2 regions of the Peribacillus sp. NPDC056705 genome follow, and region 1 is predicted to be linked to the other one. Evidence: riboswitches for the same ligand, from Rfam matches in the RefSeq annotation. Region 1 holds a riboswitch; the other holds the start of a gene.
What was found. Region 1 has a riboswitch for S-adenosylmethionine ahead of ACFRAK_RS01855 (O-acetylhomoserine aminocarboxypropyltransferase/cysteine synthase family protein). Riboswitches for the same ligand answer to the same signal wherever they lie in the genome.

Region 1 (7,482 bases):
GACAAAGCAAATTGACGGATGAGCAAGTGAAAGATGGGAAATCAATGGCGGCCGCAGTTGCTGAATATGCCATTGAGTGTTCATTGAATAAATTCTTCGCTTCCGAAGTATTGGATTATGTTACGGACGAAGGCGTACAGCTTCATGGCGGTTATGGTTTCATGCAGGAGTATGAAATTGAAAAAGCATATCGCGATTCCCGTATTAACCGGATCTTTGAAGGTACAAATGAAATCAACCGACTGCTTGTCCCGGGAACTTTTCTGAAGAAAGCACTTAAAGGGGAATTGCCGCTTCTTCAAAAAGCCCAAGGCTTGCAAGAGGAATTAATGATGATGATGCCGGAAGAGCCTGGCGATGAGCCACTGGCACAAGAAAAGATGCTTGTTAGGAACGCTAAGAAAATCGGTATTTTGGCAGCTGGCCTAGCGGCACAGAAATACGGCAAAACTCTTGATCAAGAACAAGAAATCCTCTCAAACATTGCCGATATCGTATCCCTTGCCTATGCAGCTGAATCCGTGGTATTGCGTACGGAAAAAGCTATTGCAGCTACAGGCCTGGAGAAGAACAAACAAAAAGTGCTTTACACTGAAATCTTCGTTCAGGAAGCTTTCAATGAAATAGAACAGCATGCAAAAGAAACGTTAATTGCGGTGGAAACAGGCGATACTCTTCGAATCATGCTTTCGTCGCTCCGCAAGCTGACAAGACACAATCCGATCAATGTCATTGCGAAAAAACGTGAAGCCTCCGTAAAGGTGATCGAAGCGGAAAAATATGCTCTATAAGCAATGAATCAGAATCTGTAAAGGGAATGCCCGTAAAGGCATTCCCTTTATTTCCTTTGATGAAATCGCAACGGAAATTCAAAAGATATTTCGTTGTATTGCGTGCTGAAAACGGGTATTCTATTGATAGGTGGTGAAATGATGGGCTTAACATTATATTGGTACCCAAAATGCGGCACATGCCGTAACGCGAAGAAGTGGCTTGATAATCATGAACTGCAATATGAAGCGATCCATATAGCTGAAAATCCGCCTTCGCGAACAGAAATAGAAAAACTATATAAAATCAGCAATTTGGAATTGAAGAAGTTCTTCAATACTAGCGGTCAAAAATATCGGGAGCTGGGCTTAAAGGATAAGCTGAAAGAAGCTACTGAAGCAGAGATGCTTGATATATTGTCCACGGATGGCATGCTTCTGAAAAGGCCGATTGTTACAGATGGCACTAAAGTGACGGTAGGTTTCAAAGAAGAGCAATTCGAACAGGTTTGGAACTGAAATTTCACAAAATATTTGGTTAATTCCTTACTTAAACACACTATCTACCTTATAATGAAATAGATAAATAAGATGTACATATGGAGGGTTAATAATGACGACAACACCAAAAGAACTTCGTTACACTAAAGAACATGAATGGGTCAAAACGGAAGATGGAACAGTGCGCATTGGGATTACAGCTTTCGCACAGTCCGAGCTTGGGGACATCGTATTCGTTGAGCTTCCGGAAATCGGCGATGAATTGAAAGCGAACGAACCATTTGGAAGTGTTGAATCCGTTAAGACCGTTTCTGAGCTTTATGCACCTATCAGTGGCAAGGTTGTTGAAGTAAACGAAGATTTAAGTGACAACCCTGAATATGTAAATGAGTCTCCTTATGAAAAGGCATGGATGGTCGTGCTTGAACCATCTAATAGCAATGATATTGAAAACTTGATGAGCGCCGAAGAGTATGAGAGTTTAATCAACGGTTAAAAAGAAGGAGAGGGGGGACTGAATAGGCCTGCTCTCTTTTTCATTTTATACAGCGGCAGTTGCGCACATAATTCATGAGATGGAGTGATGACATGGAGTGGGGCGAATTCGATAAAGTGATCATTGTAGAAGGCAGTTCCGATAGAAGAAAAGTTGCCTCCGTTTTAAATGAAGATGTGGAAATAAGATGTACAAATGGGACCATATCATTAACTAAGCTGGATGAATTAGTGGATGAATTGATGGATCGTGATGTTTATCTCCTTTTTGACGCAGATGAATCAGGAGAAAAGCTGCGGAAGCAGTTCCGAAGGGAAATGCCGGAAGCGAACCACCTGTATATTAATAAAATGTACAAAGAAGTGGAAAGCTCACCCGAACATCATATCGCAACTGTGCTACTATCTGCCAATATGAATGTGAAAATGAAATTTTTAAGTCAAAGGGTGAACGACTAATTGATGCAGGAATGGAAAGAAGAAGAGTGTAAGCTTGCTGTTGAAAATGGGGAAACCTTTTGCTTATATTTATATACGCCTTTATGCGGCACTTGTCAGGTCGCCTCCAAGATGCTGACGATATCCTTGGAGCTGTTCCCGGAATTGAAGGCAGGCAAAATGAATATGAACTATGTCCAAGCAATTGCCGAATCATATGAAATCGAAAGTGTGCCCTGTTTATTGCTTTTCAAAAAAGGAAAGCTGCACAAAAAAATATATGCCTTTCAATCCGTTCCTTATTTGTACGGATTGCTTAAGGAAATCAGCTAAGAAACCAATCAGAGCCGTGGTTGGTTTCTTTGTTGCGGACATTTGAATTAAACAAAGAATATTCTAACAATTAATTGACTGATTTATTCTAAAATGATATATTTTGAATTAAGTAATGGCAGAATTTAATAGTTCTTATCAAGAGTGGCGGAGGGACTGGCCCGACGAAGCCCGGCAACCGGTATAATTTTATATACGGTGCTAATTCCAGCAGAGTGTTGGCTCTGGTAGATGAGGTGTGTTCTTGAGACCTCTTCTTGTTGAAGTGGTTTTTTTGTTTATAAAAGGCCAGATATCATATAATTCCAACTAAATCCATAGAAAAAGGTGAAACCATATGTCAGGGAAAAAGTTGCGTTTCGAAACATTGAGTGTTCATGGCGGTCTGCAAACTGATGAAACAGGTGCCCGTGCAGTTCCTATCTACCAAAGCAATGCATACTTGTTCAAAGACACCGACCATGCAGCGAATTTATTTGGCCTAAAGGAGAATGGCTATATATATACACGGCTTCATAATCCCACGGTCAGCGTTTTTGAGGAAAGAATGGCCTTATTGGAAGGTGGCATCGGCGGATTGGCAACAGCAAGCGGAATGGCTGCCATCTCACTTTCAATCCTGAACATTGCCGCTGCAGGTGATGAGATTGTTTCAGCCTCTACATTATATGGCGGTACGTATAACCTTTTTGAAAATACTCTTCCTAAATATGGAATCAAAGTGAAGTTCGTTTCTCCCGATGATCCTGAAAATTTCAAAAGGGCGATTACGCCAAGAACTAAAGCCATTTTTGCCGAAACGATCGGTAATCCAAGTTTGAGGGTGCTTGATATTGAAGCGGTGGCGAAAATCGCCCATGAAGCCGGCATACCTTTAATCATTGATAATACCTTTGCAACACCATATCTTTGCAGACCAATTGATTTTGGCGCGGACATCGTCATCCATTCCGCTACAAAATGGCTTCTGGGAAATGGAACGACACTAGGCGGTGTCATCGTGGATGGAGGGAAGTTCGATTGGAACTCGCCAAACTACCCTGGCTTCACGGAGCCTGACCCAAGTTACGACGGTCTGGTATACGCCGAGGCAGTTGGACCTGCCGCATTCATAACGAAAGCCCGAGTCCAGTTACTTCGTGATTTAGGCCCTGCGCTAAGTGCCCAAAGTGCATTCCAGTTTACGCTTGGACTTGAAACGCTGCATGTAAGGATGAAAGAGCATCTATCAAACACCAAGTCTGTCATTGAATATTTAAAAAACCATCCTGCCGTGACTTGGGTTTCGCATCCTGGTGATGAGGATCATCCCGATAAGGCCCTTGCGGATAAATATTTGCCTAAGGGAGCTGGATCTGTCGTGACTTTTGGAATACAAGGTAATCGCGAAGCTGGGGCAAAACTTATCAATTCGGTGGAATTATGGTCCCATGTGGCGAATGTAGGGGATGCGAAGAGCTTGATCATCCACCCAGCCAGTACGACCCATCAACAATTGAATGAGGCGGGTCTTGCGAAAGCGGGTGTAAGTGCCGATCAAGTCCGTTTATCAATTGGGATTGAAAATGTAGACGACTTAATAGAAGATTTAGAGCAGGCAATTGAAAAAGCGACGAATATCGTCTCCTTGACTTCCAAAACGCTTTAAGCAAAGTTCCTGTTCATCCTTGAACTAGAAATAATATACATTGCGCTCCTTTTTTATCTATGATAAAATTTCTCCATACTAAAGAACTTAATGATGTACAAATATTCTATATATTAGCTCTTATCAAGAGAGGTGGAGGGATGTGCCCGATGAAACCCGGCAACCGACAAGGAGATTTCCTTGGAAAGGTGCCAATTCACACAAAGTTTAATTACTTTGGAAGATGAGAGAAAGGCCTGTTTCTTCACCTGCCTTTCTGCTCATGCAGAAAGGTTTTTTCTGTTTTAATGGGGAAAACATGTGCATGATATGAGAAACAGACTAATAATGTAAAGAAATCAACTAAGTTCATAGGTTTTATTGGATAAAAGAGGTGAGGATTAATGATTACATTGACGAAAGTCAGTAAGCTGTTCCGAACAGGAAAAGGAAACAGTGAGACGATCAAGGCTGTAAATAATGTGAATGTTGAAATAAATAAAGGCGAGATTTTCGGTATCATCGGTTACAGTGGAGCGGGGAAAAGTACTTTGATCAGAATGCTCAATGGATTGGAAACTCCTACAGAGGGATCCGTTGTGGTGGCTGAGAAGGAAATTTCAAAAATTAAAGGGGCTCAGCTCCGTAAGGCCCGTCAAGAAATCAGCATGATTTTCCAACATTTCAATCTATTATGGTCAAGGACCGTTCAGGAAAATATTTCTTTCCCATTGGAAATTGCAGGAGTTTCTAAAACTGAACGAACCAAGCGTGTGAACGAGTTGATCAAGTTAGTCGGACTGGAAGGCAGGGAAAAGGCCTATCCTTCACAATTAAGCGGAGGGCAAAAGCAAAGGGTGGGAATAGCCAGGGCTCTGGCAAATGACCCTAAAGTGCTGCTGTGTGATGAAGCGACATCTGCCTTGGATCCACAGACTACCGACTCCATACTCGAATTGCTTGTTGACATCAATCAGCGCCTAGGATTGACGATCGTCTTGATAACACATGAAATGCATGTAATACGTAAAATCTGTCATCGCGTCGCCGTGATGGAAAACGGGCAAGTTGTTGAACAGGGTCCTGTCCTGGATGTTTTCAAGAATCCTAAAGAACAAATGACAAAGCGTTTCGTGCAGCAGGTAACTGAACCAGAAGAAACGAAAGAAACGATGGACCATTTGCTCGAACGTTATCCTGCAGGCAAAGTGATTCAATTGACCTTTGTAGGTGATCATGCAGAAAGCCCGTTGATCACCAAGCTTGTACGTAACTTCGAGTTGGATGTCAATATCGTTCAAGGTAAGATATCCCAAACAAGAAGCGGTTCATATGGAACATTGTTTATCCATCTTGATGGCACAGAGGATGAAATGCTCCGCGCAATCGAATTCATTAAAGCACAGCAAGTAGGCGTGGAGGTGATTACTCATGCTTGAAGAATTATTGCCGAATATTGATTGGGAAGACATTATTGAAGCAACGAAAGAAACGCTATACATGACAAGCGTCTCTGTAGTGGCAACCTTTTTTATAGGCATAATATTAGGATTGATCCTGTTCCTGACAGGGAAGGGTAATATGTGGGAAAACCGGGTAATTAACGGGGTCATGAGTGCTATCGTTAATATATTCCGTTCGATTCCATTTCTTATTTTGATCGTGCTGCTCATTCCTTTCACTAAGGCACTTGTCGGTTCCATGATCGGAGAGAACGCTGCATTGCCGGCACTTATTATCGGTGCAGCCCCATTTTATGCGCGTATGGTTGAAATCGGCCTGCGTGAAATCGATAAAGGTGTAATTGAAGCCGCTAAATCCATGGGGGCAAAAACGAGCACGATCATTTGGAAGGTCCTTCTTCCAGAGTCGATGCCTGCCCTTATTTCCGGGATTACGGTAACATCGATTGCATTGGTTGGATATACCGCAATGGCCGGGGTCATCGGCGCAGGCGGACTTGGTAATCTAGCCTATTTGGAAGGCTATCAAAGAAATCAAAATGACGTTACGCTTGTGGCGACTATCGTTATTCTAATTATCGTCTTCATAATTCAAATTATTGGAGATGTGATTACATCTAAATTGGATAAAAGATAAAGGGAGATGAATAGGATGAAAAAGTTTTTAGGATTTGCATTAATTTTAGTGTTATCTATCGCTTTGGCTGCTTGTGGAAGTGAAAAGGATAAAAGCGGCGGTGATACAGAAAAAGAATCGAAAAAATTAGTTGTAGGGGCATCCAATGTTCCGCATGCTGAAATCCTTGAGGAAGCTAAGCCGCTTCTTAAAGAAAAAGGAATCGATTTGGAAATCGAAACATTCCAGGACTATGTTTTACCGAATAAGGCGTTGAATGATAAGGAATTGGATGCTAACTATTTTCAGCACATTCCTTACTTAGAGTCGCAAATTAAAGAAAATGGATATGATTTCGTCAATGCTGGGGGAATCCATATCGAGCCAATAGCACTATACTCTCAAAAATATAAAAGCATCGATAAACTTCCTAATGGAGCAACGATCATTTTGAGCAGCTCTGTCGCTGACCATGGACGCGCTTTATCCCTGTTGGAAAAGAATGGCCTCATCAAGTTGAAAGAGGGCATCGATAAAACGACAGCTACAACGAAAGACATCATTGAAAATAAGAAAAACCTTAAATTCGACGCTGAATATGAAGCGGCATTACTTCCAAAAATCTATGAAAGCGGCGAAGGCGATGCTGTTTTGATCAACTCTAACTATGCAATCGACGCTGGCTTGGACCCATTGAAAGATTCAATTGCGATTGAAGATTCCGAATCACCTTATGTGAATGTCATCGCTGTAAACAAAGGCGATGAAAATAAAGAAGAAATCAAAGCGCTTGTAGAAGTGTTGCATTCTAAAAAAATTCAAGATTTCATCCTTAAGGAATACAAAGGTGCAGTTGTACCGGCGGATAAATAATTCAAGAATGGCGGCCTGATTTAATTCAGGCCGTTTTTTTATGTTTAATCATGAAAGTGAAGGGTATAGAGGTAATGAAGGCATTAAAATGATACACAAATTTGAAAGGATGGTTCACTATCAATACTCTGGATTTAAATGTAACAAGCGAAATGGAAAAGGCGATGCAGTCTTCACATGGGATTGGCTACAGTGAGTACAGTAGAAACTTAGACCTCCGTATCGAGGTTGAGAAAGAACGGGATAGGGAACATGTAAAGTGCAATAAAATGGTCCAGAACCTACAACGCAAAATTCACGGATAAGCATATAAAAGAGTTCTTTAAAAGATCGGTCTGTAGAGGTAAAATGGAAAGTGGTCCATAA
Region 2 (7,482 bases), on a different contig from region 1:
TGGAACCAGGAAAAAGACCAAGAAGCAGTATGTCACCGACCTTCGTATTAAAGGATGGCAATCCCTTCATGGCCATTGGTTCACCAGGGGGAGCGACGATAATAGCATCTGTATCTGAAACGATTATGAACGTGCTTGATCATAAAATGCCAATCCAAGATGCCATATTAGCGCCGCGTATTTATTCCGCTGGATATCCGACAGTTAGATGGGAACCGGGAATTGAACAAAATACAAGGTTGGAGTTAATGGCAAAAGGCCATGTTTATGAAGAAAAACCCCAGCATATCGGAAATGTGCAAGCTGTTATTTATGATTATGAAAAAGGGAAAATGTATGGGGGAGCCGATAATACGAGAGAAGGAACTGTTCAAGGAGTGTATAATGTTTCCTATAAATCGAAAAAGCCAAAAGAAATAAAAGAAGAAAAAAAGGGACCGTTTACCTTAAAAGTGAATGGAGCGGTTTATCCTTATTCAGCTGAACAAATGAAACTGATAGATGAAAAACCCTATATCCAATCAGACAAATTGTTACTTGGTTTGGGTGCAATTGGAACAGGGGACTTGGAAACATTCAAACCAGATAAAAAATCGTATCTACCGGTGTTAAGGGTTGCGAAATCATTAGGATATAAAACAAAATGGAACGAAAAAGACAAAGAGGCACTATTGGAAAAAGATCCGGCGGGTATTGGAGATCCAGACGATGATGGCAGTGTCACGAATTAATTTACCCTGACGAATTTAGACTGAAACTGCTCTAGCAAGCAGTTTATAAGGAAATCGAGGGAAATGGCCAAAGCAATAAAATCAAACATTCCCCCTGTGCAATGTGCATATGGGGAATGTTTTTTTGTCATTACCGTTGATTTTTTTAGTCACCGTTCCTGACATCACTCTTAAAAAAGCTATGAATGTCCTCGATTAACCTACATACCGCGGGAGACAGATATCGATCTTTCAAATAAGCCAGGTAAACAGTCCTTTCCAAATAATTTGAATCGATTGCGCGAATTGCAGTATTGGGGGGGGCAGCGGATCTTATATAGTTTTCCGGTAAAATTGTAACCCCAAGCCCTGCTTCCACCAAACTGCAAGCCGTTTCAAGCCTTTCTATTTCGTATAGGATATTGGGAATTGCATTTTCATCCTTAAATGCTCTTAAGATATCATCTCTTGTTTGAAATCCAGTTGTACTGATGATCAATTCTTTCTTTGCTATGTCTTGGAAAGTGATGGACTCTTTTCCGTTTAAATCGTCATCTTTATGGATCAAAAGCATGAATCTTTCATTATAAAGGGGAGTGGACAGAATTTCATCGTTGTTGATGGGCTGGTTCGTGATGGTGAAATGAACATTATACCGATTTAACGAATCGAAAACCTTCTCTTCCCCTAATATTTCCCTGACTTTTATATGAATTTTAGGATAATTGATTTTAAAATTCCTGATGATCTTCGGGAACCAAAATTTGAATGATTCTATGGAACCTATTGATACGGTTCCGCTTCCGACATCCTTCATTTCTTTAAGCTCCACCTGCATATTATCGAATCTTCTTAACAGATCAACAGATCTCGTATAGAAAATCTCCCCTGCTTCTGTAAGCTCAAGTCCCCTTGTATTGCGTTCCAAAAGCTGAAAATCAACTTCATTTTCTAATTTCAATATGGCATTACTTAGGGAAGGTTGTGATATATGCAGCGTTTTTGCTGCTTTTGAGAAATTCTTTTCCCGGACAATTGTAGTGAAATATCGAAGTTGACGAAGATCCATATATTCTCCTTTCTATAGTCTTAAACTATAGATATATTGAAATTTTGTATTGGTAATTATATATTATCTCATTTATAATTTTGAAAAAAGATATTTCGGAATTTTTTAAATAAAGGAGAAATTATGTATACAAATCCGACTTTAAATTATTGGAATGGAAGAATTGATTCCCAATCTGACATGGACAGCTTCAGGTACCACCAAAGAGTACGTTTGGCACCGATTTCGGAATTGGCCATCTCTTCCAATTCATCCAGGACCTTTGGATTGATTGGCTTCAAATGTGATGAAGGCGTCAAAAGGAATAAAGGCAGGATTGGTGCAGCAGAAGGGCCTGATCATATTAGGCAGTCATTGGCGAAATTACCCTGTCATTTACCTTCCCAAACCGAGCTGGTGGATGCTGGTGATGTAATATGTGAAGGTTCAGAGATGGAGGCCGCTCAATCCCAACTGGGTTCGGCTGTTACCCGGATATTGGAGAGTAAAGCGATTCCTATCATACTTGGCGGAGGGCATGAAACCCTGTATGGCCATTATCTTGGGATTAGGAAATCCATTGGACCAAAAGCTAGCTTGGGAATCATTAATATTGACGCTCACTTTGATATGAGGCCTTATGAAAAAGAGAGTTCATCAGGAACGATGTTTAAGCAAATTTTGGACGAAGATAAAAATTGTGGCTATTTATGTGTCGGAATTCAGAAGCAGGGGAATACGAAGGCACTGTTTGAAACTGCCGAGAGAAGTAAGGTCGATTACATATTGGAAGAAGATTTGTCATTGAATGAAATGGATGAAACTAAGCGGCGGATAAATGAATTCGCTAAGGAATATGACTACATTATTCTTACATTATGTACAGACGTTATTGATTCAGCCTACGCACCTGGGGTAAGTGCTCCATCGCCTTTTGGACTGAATCCGAAATTGGTCCGTGCCATTATCAGGCATATCGTATCGAATGAAAAGATCCTCTCCTTTGATATCTCGGAAGTGAATCCTTCGTTGGATGAAAATAATATAACCGTTACATTGGCAGCACATTTAATAAATGAGGTTTTACTTCATTTTAAATAATGAATGGCTTTCCTAAAATGCCATCTCCATAATCATCTATCTGTATTGAAGCGAAAAACCTTTTACAGCGCCTGACTGTCCATGATTCATTCATGGGCAGTCTTTTTTACGCCGCCAATTCAAGGATTCATGCTCCCGGGCTTTGTTCGACTAACCCTTTAAGGTGTAAAGGAACCTCCATGCTGCCTCTTCATTAGAAGATTAACCATGACTCTGCCAGAGTTCAATACTGATACTTGTGGATTTTTAGTTTATAATAACAACCATCTAGCCTATTGAGGGGGGATTCCATGAATGAATATAAAGTAACGGTAAGGAATGGCAGTACCTTGATTTTGTCGGAAATCATTAAAGCTGAAGATGAAAGAGAAGTCCTTGGCACCCTTTTGATTTCCAGCGAATTATTTAATCAGCCATTTACCGACATCAGGATTTTAGAACACTGATTTGTGCCTGCTTGTTCCATTTGTTACACTGTAATAAATCTTAATACGGTAGGCGATATTATGTGTGGACGTTTCACCCTTTTCACTGACATTGAAGAAATAAAAGATCGGTTTGATATACAAGGATCATTTGATGAGGAATACCAATTCAGCTACAATATTGCTCCCTCCCAATCCGTGTTATCCGTCATTAATGACGGGGCAATGAACCGACTTGGATATCTTCGGTGGGGACTCATTCCATTCTGGGCAAAAGACGAAAAAGTTGGCTATAAAATGATCAATGCCAGAGCGGAAACCATTGCAGAGAAAGCAAGCTTCAAGAATGCGTATAAGAAGAAGAGATGCTTGATAATCGCTGACTCATTTTACGAATGGAAAAAGACACCAGAAAGAAAAATACCGATGCGAATAAAAATGAAGAATCATGCTCCATTTGGAATGGCCGGTATATGGGAATCCTGGAAATCTCCCGAAGGCCTCAGCATTTACACGTGCTCCGTTATAACAACCGTTCCTAATGAGCTGATGACCAGCATTCATGATCGTATGCCTGTAATCCTTAAACCAGAAGATGAAAAAGATTGGTTGAATCCATCCATTAATGATCCTGCATATCTGCAGCAGTATTTAAAGTCATTCGACTCAGAACAAATGGAAGCTTTTGAGGTATCGACTGATGTGAACTCGACTAAAAAAAATTCACCTAATCTAATACAACAAATTTGCTGAGAGGTCATTAGACCTCTTTTTATATTAATTCCGCCCGGATAAATATCAGTGGAAGACTCATTGTACTGATTAACTGCAAACAGTAAGAAGTGCATGTGAATACTATAAAACTAAACCTTGCGAAAATAGACAAAATGCTGTACTCTTATATTTGCTTTTCAAAACGACTTCGATGTCGCTTTAACAAACACAGATGGTTACAGCAAGTTTCCAGTTTGGTACTTTTCTGACAGGTATCGTAATAGTTGATAAATTATATAATTTTGATCTTCTTATCAAGAGAGACGGAGGGACTGGCCCGAAGATGTCTCGGCAGCGGACTTAATGGGAGTGCTGTGCCAAATCCAGCAGGCTGATTTTCGCCTGAAAGATAAGGAGGGTGTTTTTTATAAATTAAAAGACCTCTTCTTGTTTTAATAGAAGGGGTCTTTTTTATGCTGACAGCTGTTTTTTTTTGCTATAGCTCCATCACTGGATAATCAAGCTCAAATTGGCGTTATTTGCGAAAACTGTTAAAAGAATAAAGGCTATGACACATGTCATGGGAAAAATAAAAAGAGGTGTACATCATGAGTGCAAACAATAAAGGGAATCCATGGGCATTGATTCCATTTGTCGTATTTTTAATTTTATTTATAGGGTCCGGAATCGTCACTAAAGATTTTTATTCATTTCCGGTGATTGTAGCCATTTCTATTGCATCAGCAGCTGCATTGGCAATGAATCGGAAAGAAAGTTTCAATCAAAAGGTTGATATTTTCTGTAAAGGTGCCGGTGACGCTAATATTATGTTAATGGTAATCATTTTCCTTTTAGCCGGCGCTTTTTCCGAAGTTGCGAATGGTATGGGGGCAGTTGAATCAACCGTGAATCTTGCCTTAGCGGTTTTTCCGCAAAATCTTTTAATGGTAGGGATATTCATTATCGCTTGTTTTATTTCCCTATCTATGGGAACGAGCATGGGAACGATTGTAGCCCTAGCACCTATCGGGGTGGGAATTAGCGAGCAAACCGATATTTCGCTTGCCCTCTCAATGGCGGCCGTTATTGGTGGTGCGATGTTTGGGGATAACCTATCCTTCATTTCAGATACGACAATCGCTGCAGTTCGAACACAGGGAACGAAAATGAAGGATAAGTTTAAGGTGAATTTTTTCATCGTTTTACCTGCGGCCATCATCACATGTGCTATCCTAGGAATATTAACGATGGGTGAACAAGCCGACATCACCCAAAATTCTTATAATTGGGTGAAGATTCTTCCATACCTTTGCGTATTGATCACTGCATTGGCAGGAGTCAATGTGTTCCTGGTCCTATCCATCGGAATCGTCCTTGCCGGAATTATCGGCTTGGCGGATGGAAGTTATCAACCGTTGGGTGTCATTCAAAAAGTTGGTGAGGGAATGGCGGGAATGTATGAAATCTCCTTCCTTGCCATTTTAATTGCAGGTATGGTTGCTGTAATCAAACATAATGGTGGCATCGATTATCTACTCCACCTCGTGACACGAAATAGCAAATCAAAAAAAGGGGCGGAATTCAGCATTGCCGGGCTTGTTGGTTTGACGAACCTTTCAACGGCAAATAACACGATTTCGATTATCATTGCCGGGCCACTTGCCAAAAACATCGCTGAAAAGTATGGGATTGATCCGCGTAAATCGGCGAGCATCCTTGACGTTTTTGCCTGTTGTATCCAAGGGGTGATTCCATATGGGGCACAGCTGCTTGTTGCAGCAGGGGTAGCAAAGATCTCTCCCATAAGCATCTTGCCGTATTCATATTACCCAATACTAATTGGACTTTGTGGAGTCGTTGCCATCTTGATTGGTTATCCACGGTTTCAGTCGGGAAATGATGAATCGAAGAAACGGACTTATTAAAAAGAGGATAATAATGAAAAAAACACCCTGAATCATTGGATACAGGGTGTTTTCTGTATGGGTGAAATCTTCCCACTTATGTCAGTATAAGTGTTCATAAAGTAATCAATTCATCTGCTAGGGATTTCTTTAATTTATGGTAAACAACTTATTTCATAACCAAAATAACTGCTTCATTCCGGTTCATATTATTAATCGTTTTGCGTGCGGCATTTGTCATGAATAGAGGACAACACCAACTAAACCAGAAAGTATAATTACATAAGCTGGGTGCCAGCGTAATTTCATTAGGGCAAATAACGATAATCCAAAAACGAGTAATAAGCTTATCGTATGCCATGAAAAGTTTGGGGCTATCATATGATTGGAAAGTGCTAAACTGATTGCTGCAAAGAGGATTAAACTGGTGACAATGGGTCTTAATCCATAAAACATGGATTGAATAACTGGATAATGATTCAATTTGCTGAAGAAGGTGGCTATAACGGTCACGAATATAATAGCAGGTAGCAAGATTCCGAGAGCGGATGATATGGCTCCTGCTAATCCAGCAGTCGAATAGCCAACGAGAATGGCACTATTGGCTGTGACAGGTCCTGGGGACATCCCGGAAATGGCGATTATATCGGTAAATTGTTGCGTCGTCATCCATCCATGCTGTGAGACTTCCGATTCTATTACGGGAATCATGGCGTATCCGCCCCCGAACGATACAAAACCGATAATAAAGAAGGTGCTAAACAACTCCCACAATTCCATCATTCTATCACACGCTTTCTTGAAAATTAGTTAGCCCTTTTTGATTTACCTATATGCCAGCACCCATGTAAGGTTCGAAATCATTTTCTTCTTTTGTCATATCTTTTCTGTCCAACTTGATATCGTATCCTGATTTTCTCTTGATGGAGATTGTTACAATACCCGCTATAGCTCCTGCCACTATAACGATCACAGGGTGAAGAAAGAAGAGGACCGGAATTCCTGCTAATAAAATACAGAAAGTTGATTTGTCTACAACAGCCGTTTTTCCTATCTTGATAGCCGCATAGGCGATGGTGGCTACTATGGAAGCTCTGATCGATATGAATGCGGATTCTATCTTCGGATTATCCTGAATGAAAAAATACAAAATGCCTAGGAGCAGAACAATTAAAAAGGTAGGTAATGAAACACCGATCATGGCTGCCATTGCCCCCTTCATTCCGGCAATTCGATGGCCGATAAAGGTGGCGGAGTTAATGGCGACAGCTCCCGGTACGGACTGAGATAATGCAAAAACATCCGTAACTTCTTCGCTTTTCATCCATTTCCTCTTTTCGACCACTTCTTTTTCGATTAATGGGATCATCGCAAACCCGCCTCCGAATGTGACAGGTGCTATTTTAAAAAAGGTCCAAAATAAAAGGAAAAGAGTTTTCCATTGTCCTTTCATTGACATCAGTCACTTCCTTTGCCGCTAAGTTTAAATCTTATTACTAACATATCAAAGAAAAAGGAATGGGTAAATTGCAACAAAATCATCGGGTATAACAAAACGTTATACCTAGAAGATTTATCCG

Region 2: another riboswitch for S-adenosylmethionine. It lies ahead of ACFRAK_RS24545 (Na+/H+ antiporter NhaC family protein); the one in region 1 lies ahead of ACFRAK_RS01855 (O-acetylhomoserine aminocarboxypropyltransferase/cysteine synthase family protein).

Annotation. Positions count from the first base shown of each region.
Region 1 is NZ_JBHTYI010000001.1:393,821-401,302, forward strand. It holds gene ACFRAK_RS01830 (acyl-CoA dehydrogenase family protein) at 1-791, shown strand, start outside; gene ACFRAK_RS01835 (arsenate reductase family protein) at 933-1,289, shown strand; gene gcvH (glycine cleavage system protein GcvH) at 1,384-1,767, shown strand; gene ACFRAK_RS01845 (toprim domain-containing protein) at 1,860-2,225, shown strand; gene ACFRAK_RS01850 (thioredoxin family protein) at 2,229-2,537, shown strand; SAM riboswitch class I at 2,670-2,775, shown strand; gene ACFRAK_RS01855 (O-acetylhomoserine aminocarboxypropyltransferase/cysteine synthase family protein) at 2,875-4,185, shown strand; SAM riboswitch class I at 4,303-4,415, shown strand; gene ACFRAK_RS01860 (methionine ABC transporter ATP-binding protein) at 4,569-5,603, shown strand; gene ACFRAK_RS01865 (methionine ABC transporter permease) at 5,596-6,264, shown strand; gene ACFRAK_RS01870 (MetQ/NlpA family ABC transporter substrate-binding protein) at 6,280-7,116, shown strand; gene ACFRAK_RS29810 (YuzK family famiily protein) at 7,281-7,421, shown strand.
Region 2 is NZ_JBHTYI010000037.1:31,495-38,976, forward strand. It holds gene ggt (gamma-glutamyltransferase) at 1-731, shown strand, start outside; gene ACFRAK_RS24525 (LysR family transcriptional regulator) at 877-1,779, opposite strand; gene hutG (formimidoylglutamase) at 1,903-2,859, shown strand; gene ACFRAK_RS24535 (hypothetical protein) at 3,150-3,305, shown strand; gene ACFRAK_RS24540 (SOS response-associated peptidase) at 3,366-4,037, shown strand; SAM riboswitch class I at 4,307-4,414, shown strand; gene ACFRAK_RS24545 (Na+/H+ antiporter NhaC family protein) at 4,607-5,923, shown strand; gene ACFRAK_RS24550 (chromate transporter) at 6,140-6,685, opposite strand; gene ACFRAK_RS24555 (chromate transporter) at 6,732-7,361, opposite strand.